Regions from separate parts of the Streptomyces sp. 3330 genome, predicted to be linked through region 2. Evidence: riboswitches for the same ligand, from Rfam matches in the RefSeq annotation. Region 2 holds a riboswitch; the other holds the start of a gene.

Region 1 (5,835 bases), on a different contig from region 2:
CGCCGCACTCGGTGACGGCCTCCAGGACCTGCTCCGCCGGGACGGCGACGACCGCGAGGTCGACGGGCCCGGCGATGTCGCGCACCGAGCGGTGGGCGGGCACGCCGTCCAGTTCCCCGAGGTCCTCGGGGAAGGCCTTGTTCACGGCGTACAGCCGACCGGTGAAGCCCGCGTCGCGGAGGTTGCCGAGGACGCTTCGGCCGACGCCGCCGGGGCTGCGGCCGGTGCCGACGACGGCGACGGAGCCGGGGGCCAGCAGCCGCCCCACGGAGTGCGCCTCGGCGCGCTGTTCCCGCGCGCGCTGCACGGCGACGGAGCGCTCGGTGGGTTCGAGGCCGAACTCCAGGCGGACGACGCCGTCCTCGAAGCTGCGCTTCTGGGTGTAGCCGGCGTCCGTGAACACCTTGATCATCTTGTTGTTGGCGGGGAGCACCTCGGCCGCGAAGCGGCGGATGCCGCGCTCGCGCGCCACGGCCGCGATGTGCTCGAGCAGCGCGGAGGCGACGCCCCTGCCCTGGTGGGCGTCCTGGACGAGGAACGCGACCTCGGCCTCGTCGGCCGGCGCCGGGGCGGCCATGCCGTCGGGACCAATGCGGTCATAGCGTACGGTGGCGATGAACTCGCCGCCGACCGTGGCCGCGAGTCCCACCCGGTCCACGAAGTCGTGGTGCGTGAAGCGGTGGACGTCCTTGTCGGACAGGCGCGGGTAGGGCGCGAAGAAGCGGTAGTACTTCGACTCGTCCGAAACCTGCTCGTAGAAGCTGACCAGGCGCTCGGCGTCATCAACGGTGATGGGGCGGATGCGCGCGGTGCCGCCGTCGCGCAGCACCACGTCGGCTTCCCAGTGGGCGGGGTACTCGTGCCGGTCCGACGCGCTCTGCATGGGGCCCAGAGTACGGCTCGCGTACGACAACGGCGCGAGGCAGTCTGTGGAGGACGCCCGTCGGATCGAGGCCGCGATCCGACGACCACGTCGGGAGGGGTCGCACGACCCCTCCCTCACACGCTTCACGTGTGGAACACTGGTCTAGACAACCTGAACACTGAAGGGCAGCATCACATGGCTGAGCGCCGCGTCAACGTCGGCTGGGCCGAGGGCCTTCACGCCCGCCCCGCTTCCATCTTCGTCCGGGCCGCCACGGCCGCAGGCATCCCGGTGACGATCGCCAAGGCCGACGGCAACCCCGTCAACGCGGCCTCCATGCTGGCCGTCCTCGGCCTGGGCGCCCAGGGCGGCGAGGAGATCGTGCTCGCCTCCGAGGCCGACGGCGCGGACGCCGCGCTCGACCGGCTGGCGAAGCTGGTCGCCGAGGGTCTCGAGGAGCTCCCCGAGACCGTCTGAGCGCACACGGCCCGATGCGCGCCCGAGCCGGCTCCGCCGTCGCGGAGCCGGCTGCGCGCTAAACGGGTCGCAGGATTGACGGTCGCGGTGTCCGTCGCCTCTCGGGCGCCGCACCGACAACTCTGAAGGGCTCGTCCGAATTACCGGGCGAGCCCTTCGCATTTCCCGTTCACGGGCAGCAGAAATAATCCCCGAGAATTATCCCCTCTTTGTATACGGCCCTTTTGTTAATGCCGCAGACCCGTCATGTTTACGGGAGGTTGCGAAGTCCTCACACGGTCGGCGCGTTCGGGGCCGCCGGAAAAGCGCAGCCGGTGCGCGGCCGTCGCGCGCTCGGTGTGCAGCGCCGTGATCGCCCGCGCACGCTCACCGTCGCCGCGCGCCACCGCGTCCACGATCGCGCCGTGCTCAGCCCACGACTCCGCGGGGTTGGCCGGGGCCTCCACCGCGTACATCCAGGCGATCTTGTGGCGCAGCTGGGTCAGCATCGACGTCAGGGCATGGCTGCCCGAGGACTGGGCGAGCGTCTCGTGGAACCAGCCCCCCAAGGAGCGCAGATCCTCGCTGTTGCCGCGTCTGGCCCGCTCCTGGCCCAGCCGGACGAGTCCCCGCAGGACCTTCAGATGGGCCTCGGTGCGCCGCTGGGCGGCCCGCGAGGCGCCGAGCGGCTCCAGGAGCATGCGCATCTCCAGCAGGTCCGCGGCCTCCTGCTCGGTCGGCTCCGCGACGCACGCGCCCGCGTGCCGCCGCGTGACGACGAAGCCCTCGGCCTCCAGCGTGCGCAGCGCCTCGCGGACCGGGACGCGGGAGACGCCGTAGCGGCGGGCGAGGAGTTCCTCGGTGAGGCGGCTGCCGCGCTCGTAGACACCCGCGACGATGTCGTCCCGAATGGCCGTGCACACCGAGTGCGCCGGAATACGCATGACGGACCTCCGCCTTAATCCCCGTGAAACGTCGACGATTGACGTGTGTTCCGTGACTCTATTGCAATGAGCGGGAATTTCCGATGGCGGGCCGGAATCCGGGGATATTTTTTGGACAGCAGGGCCTCGAAAACGCCGAAAGCCCCGGCCGGGAGGGCCGGGGCAAGACGATCTGTCGCCGTGGGTCGTCAGACGTTCACGCCGTGGTTGCGGAGGTAGGCGACCGGGTCGATGTCCGAGCCGTACTCCGCGGTGGTGCGGGCCTCGAAGTGCAGATGCGCGCCGGTGACGTTGCCGGTGGCGCCGGACAGGGCGATCCGCTGGCCCGGGGTGACCTGCTGGCCCACCGCCACCTCGATGGACGACAGGTGACCGTACTGGGTGTACGTCCCGTCGTTCATCTTGATGACGATCTGGTTGCCGTACGCCCCGCCCCAGCCGGCCTCGACGACGGTGCCCATGCCGACCGCGTGCACGGTGGTGCCGCTCGCCGCGTGGAAGTCGATGCCGGTGTGGCTGCCGGAGGACCACAGGGAGCTGCTGGCCTGGTAGCTGGTCGACACGTAGGAGCCGGTGATCGGCGAGACGAACGTGTTGAGGCGCTTGCGCTCGGCCTCGCGGGCCGCACGCACGCGTGCCTCGCGCTCCTCCACGGCCTTCTTGGCGGCGGCCTGCCGGGCGGCCTCCTCGAAGGCCGCGTGCTTCTGCACGGCGACCTGGTCGTCGACCTGCTCCGCGACGGCCTCGGAGGCGGTGACGACGGGGATCAGCCCGGTCTGCTCGGGGCTGGGCTCGGCGGCGAGGGCCGGGGAGGCGGCGACGGTGGCCATCACGCCGGTGGTGGTGAGCGCCGCGACGCCCGCCGCGCGAGCGGTGGTCCGCTGCATCCGGCCGGGACGACGGTGCTTGCCGGGCGCGCAGGTGAACGCCATGAAGTCGGGTGTGTCCTTTCCTTCCCTCTCGCCTACCGGGTTAGCTGACGGGTTCGGAGCAGGAAGGTCTCCTACGGACCCCCTCGCGTTCACGCGCGGGCGTCCGATTCACCCCAGGGACTTCACAAGTGGGTCCCCGGCTCCCCTGGCTCGCGCCGTACGGGGACTCGGCGATGACTGTCCGGTGCCGCGGCTGCGGCGCACTGCCTGACGAACAGTCCGGATGACGCTAAGCGGCGCGGGTTTCAATCCTCAAACGGATCCCGGTTTTTGTAGCGCATCCCACAGGGCAGACGGGCAACCTCCGCATCAATTCGGACATACGGAGGCCCTGGTGACGCTCGGTCGACCAGGGCCCCGCACGCGCGTGCCGCTGCCTACTCCGCGGACACGACCTTCACCTCGCCGATGCCGAGGGCCTCGACCGGCTCCTTGATCCGGGCCGCGTCACCGACGAGGACGGTCACCAGGCGGTCCACCGGGAAGGCGTTCACGGCCGCCGCGGTGGCCTCCACCGTGCCGGTCGCGGCGAGCTGCTGGTACAGCGTGGCCTGGAAGTCGTCGGGCAGGTGCTGCTCGACCTGGTCGGCCAGCGTGCCGGCGACGGCCGCGGCGGTCTCGAACTTCAGCGGCGCCACACCGACCAGGTTCTGCACGGCGACGTCGCGCTCCGCGTCGGTCAGCCCCTCGGCGGCGAGGGTGCGCAGCACCTTCCAGAGGTCGTCCAGCGCGGGTCCGGTGTTCGGGGTGTCGACGGAGCCGCTGATGGCGAGCATCGCGGCGCCCGAGCCGTCCGGGGCGGACCGCAGGACCTGGCCGAACGCGCGGACACCGTAGGTGTAGCCCTTCTCCTCGCGCAGGACGCGGTCCAGGCGGGAGGTGAGGGTGCCACCGAGGCAGTACGTGCCGAGCACCTGCGCGGGCCACACACGGTCGTGCCGGTCGGCGCCGATCCGGCCGATCAGCAGCTGCGTCTGGACGGCGCCGGGGCGGTCCACGATGACGACCCGGCCGGCGTCGTCGGCGGTCACCGGCGGCACGGGCCGCGGCTGGGCCGAGGAGCCCGTCCAGGCGCCCAGGGTGTCGCCGAGGAGCGCCTCCAGGTCGACACCCGTGAGGTCGCCGACGACCACGGCGGTGGCCGTGGCGGGACGCACGTGCTTCTCGTAGAAGGCGCGTACGGCGGCGGAGTCGATCTTCTCGACCGTCTCCGCGGTGCCCTGGCGGGGCCGCGACATCCGCGCGGTGGCCGGGAACAGCTCCTTGGAGAGCTCCTTGGCCGCGCGCCGGGAGGGGTTGGCCAGCTCGTGCGGGATCTCGTCCAGGCGGTTGCGGACGAGGCGCTCGACCTCGCTGTCGGCGAACGCGGGGGCCCTGAGGGCGTCGGCGAGCAGACCGAGGCCCTTGGGCAGGCGCGAGGCCGGCACTTCGAGGCTCAGCCGGACGCCGGGGTGATCGGCGTGCGCGTCCAGGGTGGCGCCGCAGCGCTCCAGTTCGGCGGCGAACTCCTCGGCGGAGTGCTTGTCGGTGCCCTCGGAGAAGGCGCGCGCCATGATCGTGGCGACGCCGTCGAGGCCGGCCGGTTCGGCGTCCAGGGGCGCGTCGAGGAGGATCTCGACGGCGACGACCTGCTGGCCGGGACGGTGGCAGTGCAGCACGGTCAGGCCGTTGGCCAGCGCGGTGCGCTCGGGCGCCGGGAACGCCCACGGCTTGGCCTCGCCCGCCCGGGGCTGGGGGTGGAAGTCCATCGTGGCGAGCTCGGTCACCGGGCCGCCTCCTCGTTCTCGTCCTGGTCGGCGGGGGCTTCGGCGGCGGTCGGCTCGTAGACGAGCACCGCGCGGTTGTCGGGGCGCAGGCGGGCCTTGGCGACCTCCTGCACCTCCTCGGGCGTCACGTCCAGCACGCGCTGGACGGCGGTGAGCGCGAGCTGCGGGTCGCCGAACAGGACGGCGTAGCGGCACAGTTCGTCGGCGCGTCCGGCGACCGTGCCGAGCCGGTCGAGCCACTCGCGTTCCAACTGCGCCTGGGCCCGCTCCATTTCCTCGGCCGTCGGGCCCTCTTCGGCGAACCGGGCGAGCTCCTCGTCGATGGCGGCCTCGATGACGGGCACCTCGACGTCGCCGGACGTCTTCACGTCCAGCCAGCCCAGCGAGGGCGCTCCGGCGAGCCGCAGCAGGCCGAAGCCGGCCGCGACGGCCGTACGGTCGCGGCGCACCAGCCGGTTGTACAGGCGCGAGGACTCGCCGCCGCCGAGGACGGTGAGCGCCAGGTCGACGGCGTCGCACGCGCGCGTGCCGTCCTCGGGCAGCCGGTAGGCGGCCATCAGCGCACGGGCCGGCACCTCCTCCTCGACGATCTCGCGCAGCTGCTCGCCGATGACGTCGGGCAGCGCGCCGTCACGGGGCGCGGGCTTGCCGTCGTGGCCGGGGATGGAGCCGAAGTACTTCTCGACCCAGGCGAGGGTCTGCTCCGGGTCGATGTCACCGACCACGGAGAGCACCGCGTTGTTGGGCGCGTAGTACGTGCGGAAGAACGCGCGCGCGTCCTCCAGGGTCGCCGCGTCCAGGTCGGCCATCGAGCCGATCGGCGTGTGGTGGTAGGGGTGGCCGTCCGGGTAGGCGAGAGCGGTCAGCTTCTC
Region 2 (5,835 bases):
CTGCTTGAAGGCCTCGACGTCCGCGTCGGTGGGCTCGGTGCGCGGGGTGGTCGGCGGGGGCGTTTGCATGCCTGTCTTTCTATCGGTCAGTTCACTGGTCGGAGGCGTCGGACTTGTCGACGCCGTCCCAGACGTTCGAGTACCAGGGGCGGTCGGCCGCGCCGAGGTCGGCGCGGGACTGCCGGGCCGCGTCCGGGTCGATCACCACGAACCCGGTCTCCCCCGGCAGCACGTAGTGCAGCCGCTGCCGGATCTGCTGCTCCGCGTAGGCGTCGTCCTGCCAGCGCGCCTTGAGGTCGCGCAGCTGCTCGACGCGCTCGCTGGCCTGGCGCTTCTCCCGCTCCAGGTCGGCGATCTCGGCGCGCTGGGAGACGTACTGGCGCATCGGATAGGCCAGCGCCACGATCAGCGTGCACAGGACGAGCGCGAGGAGCGCGGCGCGGCCGGTGAGCCGGGAGCGGCGGGCCTGGCGCTTGGTCTGGGAGCGGTAGACCCGGGCCGCGGTCTGCTCGCCGAGCAGCTTGATCCTGGTCGCGGTGGAGAAACGGTCCCGGTCCTTCACGGCCACTGCTTCACGCCTCCCGTCTCACACGTGCGTACGTCCCCGCACACGGTACGGGACCGGGTACGGGGACGTACGTACGACTGGCGGAGCCTTGACTCGGCCCTTGCTGCGACGATCAGTTCGCGGAGCGGAACCGGGGGAACGCGGAGCGCCCGGCGTACACCGCGGCGTCGTCGAGGATCTCCTCGATGCGCAGCAGCTGGTTGTACTTGGCGACGCGGTCCGAGCGGGCCGGGGCGCCGGTCTTGATCTGACCGCAGTTCACCGCGACGGCGAGGTCGGCGATGGTGACGTCCTCGGTCTCGCCGGAGCGGTGGGACATCATGCACTTGAAGCCGTTGCGCTGGGCCATCTCGACGGCGTCCAGGGTCTCGGTCAGCGAGCCGATCTGGTTGACCTTGACGAGCAGGGCGTTGGCGGAGCCCTCCTCGATGCCGCGGGCCAGGCGCTCGGGGTTGGTGACGAAGAGGTCGTCGCCGACGATCTGGACCTTGTCGCCCAGCTTGTCGGTGATGACCTTCCAGCCGGCCCAGTCGTCCTCGTACAGCGGGTCCTCGATGGAGACGAGCGGGTACGCGGAGACGAGCTCCTCGTAGTACTCGGTCATCTCGGCGGCCGAGCGGGACTTGCCCTCGAACTCGTACTTGCCGTCCTTGTAGAACTCGGACGCGGCGACGTCGAGCGCGAGCGCGATCTGCTCGCCGGGGACGTAACCGGCCTGCTGGATGGCCTCGATGATGAGGTCGAGCGCGGCGCGGTTGGACTCCAGGTTCGGGGCGAAGCCGCCCTCGTCGCCGAGGCCGGTGGACAGGCCCTTGGTCTTCAGCACCTTCTTGAGGGTGTGGTAGACCTCGGCGCCCCAGCGCAGGGCCTCGGAGAAGGACTCCGCGCCGATCGGGGCGATCATGAACTCCTGGATGTCCACGTTGGAGTCGGCGTGCGAGCCGCCGTTCAGGATGTTCATCATCGGCACCGGCAGCAGGTGCGCGTTGGGGCCGCCCAGGTAGCGGAACAGCGGCAGGTCGCTGGCCTCGGAGGCGGCGTGGGCGACGGCGAGCGAGACGCCGAGGATGGCGTTCGCGCCGAGCGAGCCCTTGTTGTCGGTGGCGTCCAGGTCGAACATGGCCTGGTCGATCAGGCGCTGCTCGGTGGCGTCGTAGCCGACGAGCTCCGGGCCGATCTGCTCGATGACGGCGAGCACGGCCTTCTCGACACCCTTGCCGAGGTAGCGGTTCGGGTCACCGTCGCGGAGCTCGATGGCCTCGAAGGCACCGGTGGAGGCGCCGGACGGAACGGCGGCACGACCCGTGCTGCCGTCGTCGAGGCCGACCTCGACCTCGACCGTGGGGTTGCCTCGGGAGTCCAGGATTTCCCGGGCTACGACGACGTCGATGGACGGCACGAGCATCTCCTTCTTGGGATGTGACGCTGGTTGTGCGGGGCCCAGGGGCCTTGATGAACCCTTGCTGAGCCTTGCGACTAGAGCCTAACCGCCCCGGGGCCGTCGGCAGCCGACCGACCGTCCCGTGGACAGACAGACGGTACCTATTGTTTCCGCCCGGAACAAAGGGGGTGGCCCAGAAAAGCCGACAGGAGGTGACGAACGGGCAAAGAGAAACCCCGCTCCGGTGCGTACGGGGGAACACGCACCGGAGCGGGGAGCCCGTGGGGACGGGGGGACCCTCACGAGGTCTTCAGTGTGCCGACCCCGGATATGAGGGCGCTGTGGCTTCTCTGGGGGCCAGGTGTCACCTCGGGCCGAGTGCCACGTCAGGCGCGGGTCACTTCAGGTGCAGCTGCTGGCCCGGGTAGATCAGGTCGGCCTGGTCGACGATGTCCTTGTTCAGCTCGAACAGCTTCGCCCAGCCGCCCTTGACCTTGTGCTTCTCGGCGATGGAGCTGAGGGTGTCGCCCTTGACGACCTTGTACTCGCCGTCACCCTTCTTGACCTTCTTGCCGGTCGGGGTGGTGACCGTCTTGGAGGCGGCCGGGCGGTCGGTCGAGCGGGAGGCGCTCTGCTCCTCGGTCGAGCGGCTGCCGGTGCTGCCGCTGTTCGACGAGCCGGTGGAGCCGGCGGAGCCGGAGTCCGAGGACTCGGCGCTCGAGCCGTTGTAGGCGGCGCCGGACAGGCCGGTGCCGCAGACCGGCCAGGCGCCCTTGCCCTGACCCGCGAGGACCTTCTCGCCGATGGCTATCTGCTGGGCCTTGGAGGCCTGGTTCGCCTGCGAGGCGTAGGCCGTGCCGCCGTACGCCGCCCAGGTGGACGCGGAGAACTGGAGGCCGCCGTAGTAGCCGTTGCCGGTGTTGATGGACCAGTTGCCGCCGGACTCGCACTGGGCGACCGCGTCCCACTCGGAGGCGGTGGCGGCGGAGGCGTTGCCGGCCGCCATCAGCGGGGCGGCGATGGCGACACCGGTGACACCGGCGAGCGTGGCGACGCGGGTCGCCTTGGACGGACGGCGGTGCTTGCCCTTTGCGGAAAACAGCATGGTGGATCCCCTCACCGACGCCTACGAGGTGAGCTGTCGGGTTCGGGCCGTGTGAGTTGCCCGGCCACTTCCTCGTCCGGCGGAGCGCTGCTCCGCGGGAGGTGTGGCTTCACCCCGAGCCGTTCCGGTCAACCGACCGGCGCGGCACTTACCTTGGGTCCCCCGCTCCTGCCTGCGGCGCTTGACGCGACGACTGTTCCCGGGCCGCCGCTGGCAGGATTCGGCGTTGCGACGGCCGGGGCTCGGGTTGCCGAGCGGCCTCGACCGTAGACACGCGATCGGAGGAATTTCAAAGACGATCAGGGCTTCTGAGACTCATCCCACACTTTCACCAAACCGGACATTCGGCGCGAAGCGTGACGTGAACTCCCGCTGTTTTTCTTGGGCTTTGCGCCCTATTACACCCCTGTGTCGAGGGTCTGACCGGCGGCGATGTTGCTCGGGTCGACGCCGATGAGGTCCCTGTTCTCGGCGTAGAGGGCGCGCCATCCGCCGTCGAGGCCAAGGGAGTCGGCGATGGACGCGAGGGAGTCGCCCTCCTGGACGACATAGGTCGCCGCGGCGTGCCGTCCGGCCGACGCGGTGGTGGTGCCGTCCACGCCGGCGTCGGTCGCGCTCTTCGTCGCGACCTCGTCGGCGGTGGCGCCACGGTGGCGGCCGGAGCCGAGGGAGCCCGTGTCGACGAGGCTCCAAGAACCTTCATCCTGGACGTATTTGTCCGAGTCGTCCGCACTCGGGGCGGTCGCGGGCGACCCGGCCTCCGTCGAACCACCGGTCCGGCCGGCGGAGTCGCCGGTCGCAGCGGAGTCCTCCGCGGCGGAGGAAGAGGACGAAGGGGAGGAAGCGGACGCCGAGGGCGAACTGGAGGCATCGGCGGAGGAGTCGGACGAGTCGGTCGAGGAATCGTCACCGTCGGAGGAGCCGGAGGAGCCGGACAATCCCCGGGACAGGTCGGACAATCCGGAAGACCCAGAGGAGTCGGACGAGTCGGACGAGTCGTCCGCCACGCCGGTGTCCACGCTCAGCGCGCCGTTCTCCTGGGTGAGCCCGGAGGTCAGCCCGCAGGTGCCCCACGCGCCGATCCCCTCGGCCGCGAGCACCTCCTGCGCCACGGCGATCTGCTGGCTGCGGCTGGCCAGATCGGGGCTCGCCGCGTAGTCGAGGCCGCCGTGCGCCTCCCAGTCCTTCTGGGTGAGGCTCAGGCCGCCGTACTCGCCCCGGCCCTCGTCGGCGCTCCACGAGCCACCGGTCTCGCACTGCGCCACCTTGTCCCACACCGTGCCCTCGGCCGCACTCGCGCCGGAGGCGGCGAGCAGCGGGATGGCGATGGCGGAGCCCGTCACTCCGGCCGCGACGAGGAGCGCCGGGGCCTGGCGGGGGCGACGGTGACGACCGTTCCCGGAGAGCATGCGAGGGGCCTTTCTCTGGACAGCACTGACCGGCGCGGCGAGCGGAACCGATGCGTCGCGCTGACGAGTGAACGTATCGGCAGACGATCACTTGTCACAAGTTAATGCCGCGCAGATCACGTGAAGATCACAGACTTGAGTGCCGGTCACCTTTGCTCCGCCGAACGGTCACACTCCGGCTGACATCCGGTCAGGTGTGCACCGCTCATGACGCGGGACGCACCGGAGTGAACTCGACCGGCAACGTCCGCAGTCCACGCATGATGAGCCCGCCCCGCCACCTCAACTCGGCCGGTTCCACGGCGAGTCGCAGGTCGGGGAGCCGGGTGAGCAGGGTGGCCAGCGCGGCCTGGCCCTCCAGCCGGGCCAGCGGGGCTCCCAGGCAGTAGTGGATGCCGTGGCCGTACCCGAGGTGCTGGTTGTCACGCCGGGACAGGTCGAGGGTGTCGGGTTCCGGGAAACGCTCCGGGTCACGGTCGGCGGCCGCCAGCACCACGAGCACCGGGTCGCCCGGCGCGATGTCCTGCCCGCCGACGCGCAGCGGCTCGGTCGCGAACCGCCAGGTGGCCAGTTCCACGGGGCCGTCGTAGCGCAGGAGTTCCTCGACGCCCGTCTCGAGGAGACCGCGCTCGCCGTCGTCCGCGGTGAGCGACCGCTGGAGGCGTGCGCGCTGCTCGGGGTGGGTGAGCAGCGCGTAGGTGCCGTTGCCGATGAGATTGACGGTCGTCTCGAAACCGGCGAACAGCAGGATGAAGGCCATGGCGGCGGCCTCGTTCTCGGTGAGGTGCTCGCCGTGGTCCGAGGCGCGGATCAGACCGGAGATGAGGTCCTCGCCGGGAGCCGGGTCGGCGGGGAGCTCCGCGCGCTTGCGGTGGATGAGCTCCAGCAGGTACCCGCGCATCTTCTTCACCGACCGCGCGACACCGCCCCGCGGCCCCCCGCCGTGCCGGATCATCATCCCGGCCCAGTCGCGGAAGTCGTCCTGGTCCTCCCGGGGGACGCCCAGGAGGTCGCAGATCGCGTAGATGGGCAGCGGGAAGGCGAAGTCGTGGATGAGGTCGGCCCGGCCCTCGGCGGCGAACCGGTCGATGAGCCGGTCCGTCAGCTCCTGGACGCGCGGCGCGAACTCGGCGACCCGGCGCGGGGTGAAGGCCTTGCTGACGAGCCTGCGCAGCCGGGTGTGGTCCGGCGGGTCGATGTTGAGCAGATGCGTCATCAGCTCGGCCTTGCGCTCGCCGGGGATGCCGGTCCTGCCCTTGGCGTGCGCCGGTTCGTCGTGGTGCGCCGGGTTCTTGGAGAGCCGCTGGTCGGCGAGGGCCTGTCTGGCGTCGGCGTACCGGGTGACCAGCCAGGCCTCGACGCCGCTGGGCAG

What was found. Region 2 has a riboswitch for cyclic di-AMP ahead of J2X68_RS08035 (transglycosylase family protein). Riboswitches for the same ligand answer to the same signal wherever they lie in the genome.
Region 1: linked by a shared signal. The riboswitch ahead of J2X68_RS29985 (M23 family metallopeptidase) and the one ahead of J2X68_RS08035 (transglycosylase family protein) in region 2 are both predicted to bind cyclic di-AMP.

Annotation. Positions count from the first base shown of each region.
Region 1 is NZ_JAVDVA010000021.1:126,732-132,566, reverse strand. Features, by position in the region: gene J2X68_RS30000 (GNAT family N-acetyltransferase) at 1-883, opposite strand, end outside; gene J2X68_RS29995 (HPr family phosphocarrier protein) at 1,061-1,342, shown strand; gene J2X68_RS29990 (GntR family transcriptional regulator) at 1,570-2,265, opposite strand; gene J2X68_RS29985 (M23 family metallopeptidase) at 2,454-3,197, opposite strand; cyclic di-AMP (ydaO/yuaA leader) riboswitch at 3,212-3,380, opposite strand; gene J2X68_RS29980 (pitrilysin family protein) at 3,575-4,963, opposite strand; gene J2X68_RS29975 (pitrilysin family protein) at 4,960-5,835, opposite strand, start outside.
Region 2 is NZ_JAVDVA010000003.1:479,742-485,576, reverse strand. Features, by position in the region: gene J2X68_RS08050 (DUF501 domain-containing protein) at 1-69, opposite strand, end outside; gene J2X68_RS08045 (septum formation initiator family protein) at 92-568, opposite strand; gene eno (phosphopyruvate hydratase) at 681-1,973, opposite strand; gene J2X68_RS08035 (transglycosylase family protein) at 2,347-3,054, opposite strand; cyclic di-AMP (ydaO/yuaA leader) riboswitch at 3,058-3,244, opposite strand; gene J2X68_RS08030 (transglycosylase family protein) at 3,453-4,463, opposite strand; gene J2X68_RS08025 (cytochrome P450) at 4,669-5,835, opposite strand, start outside.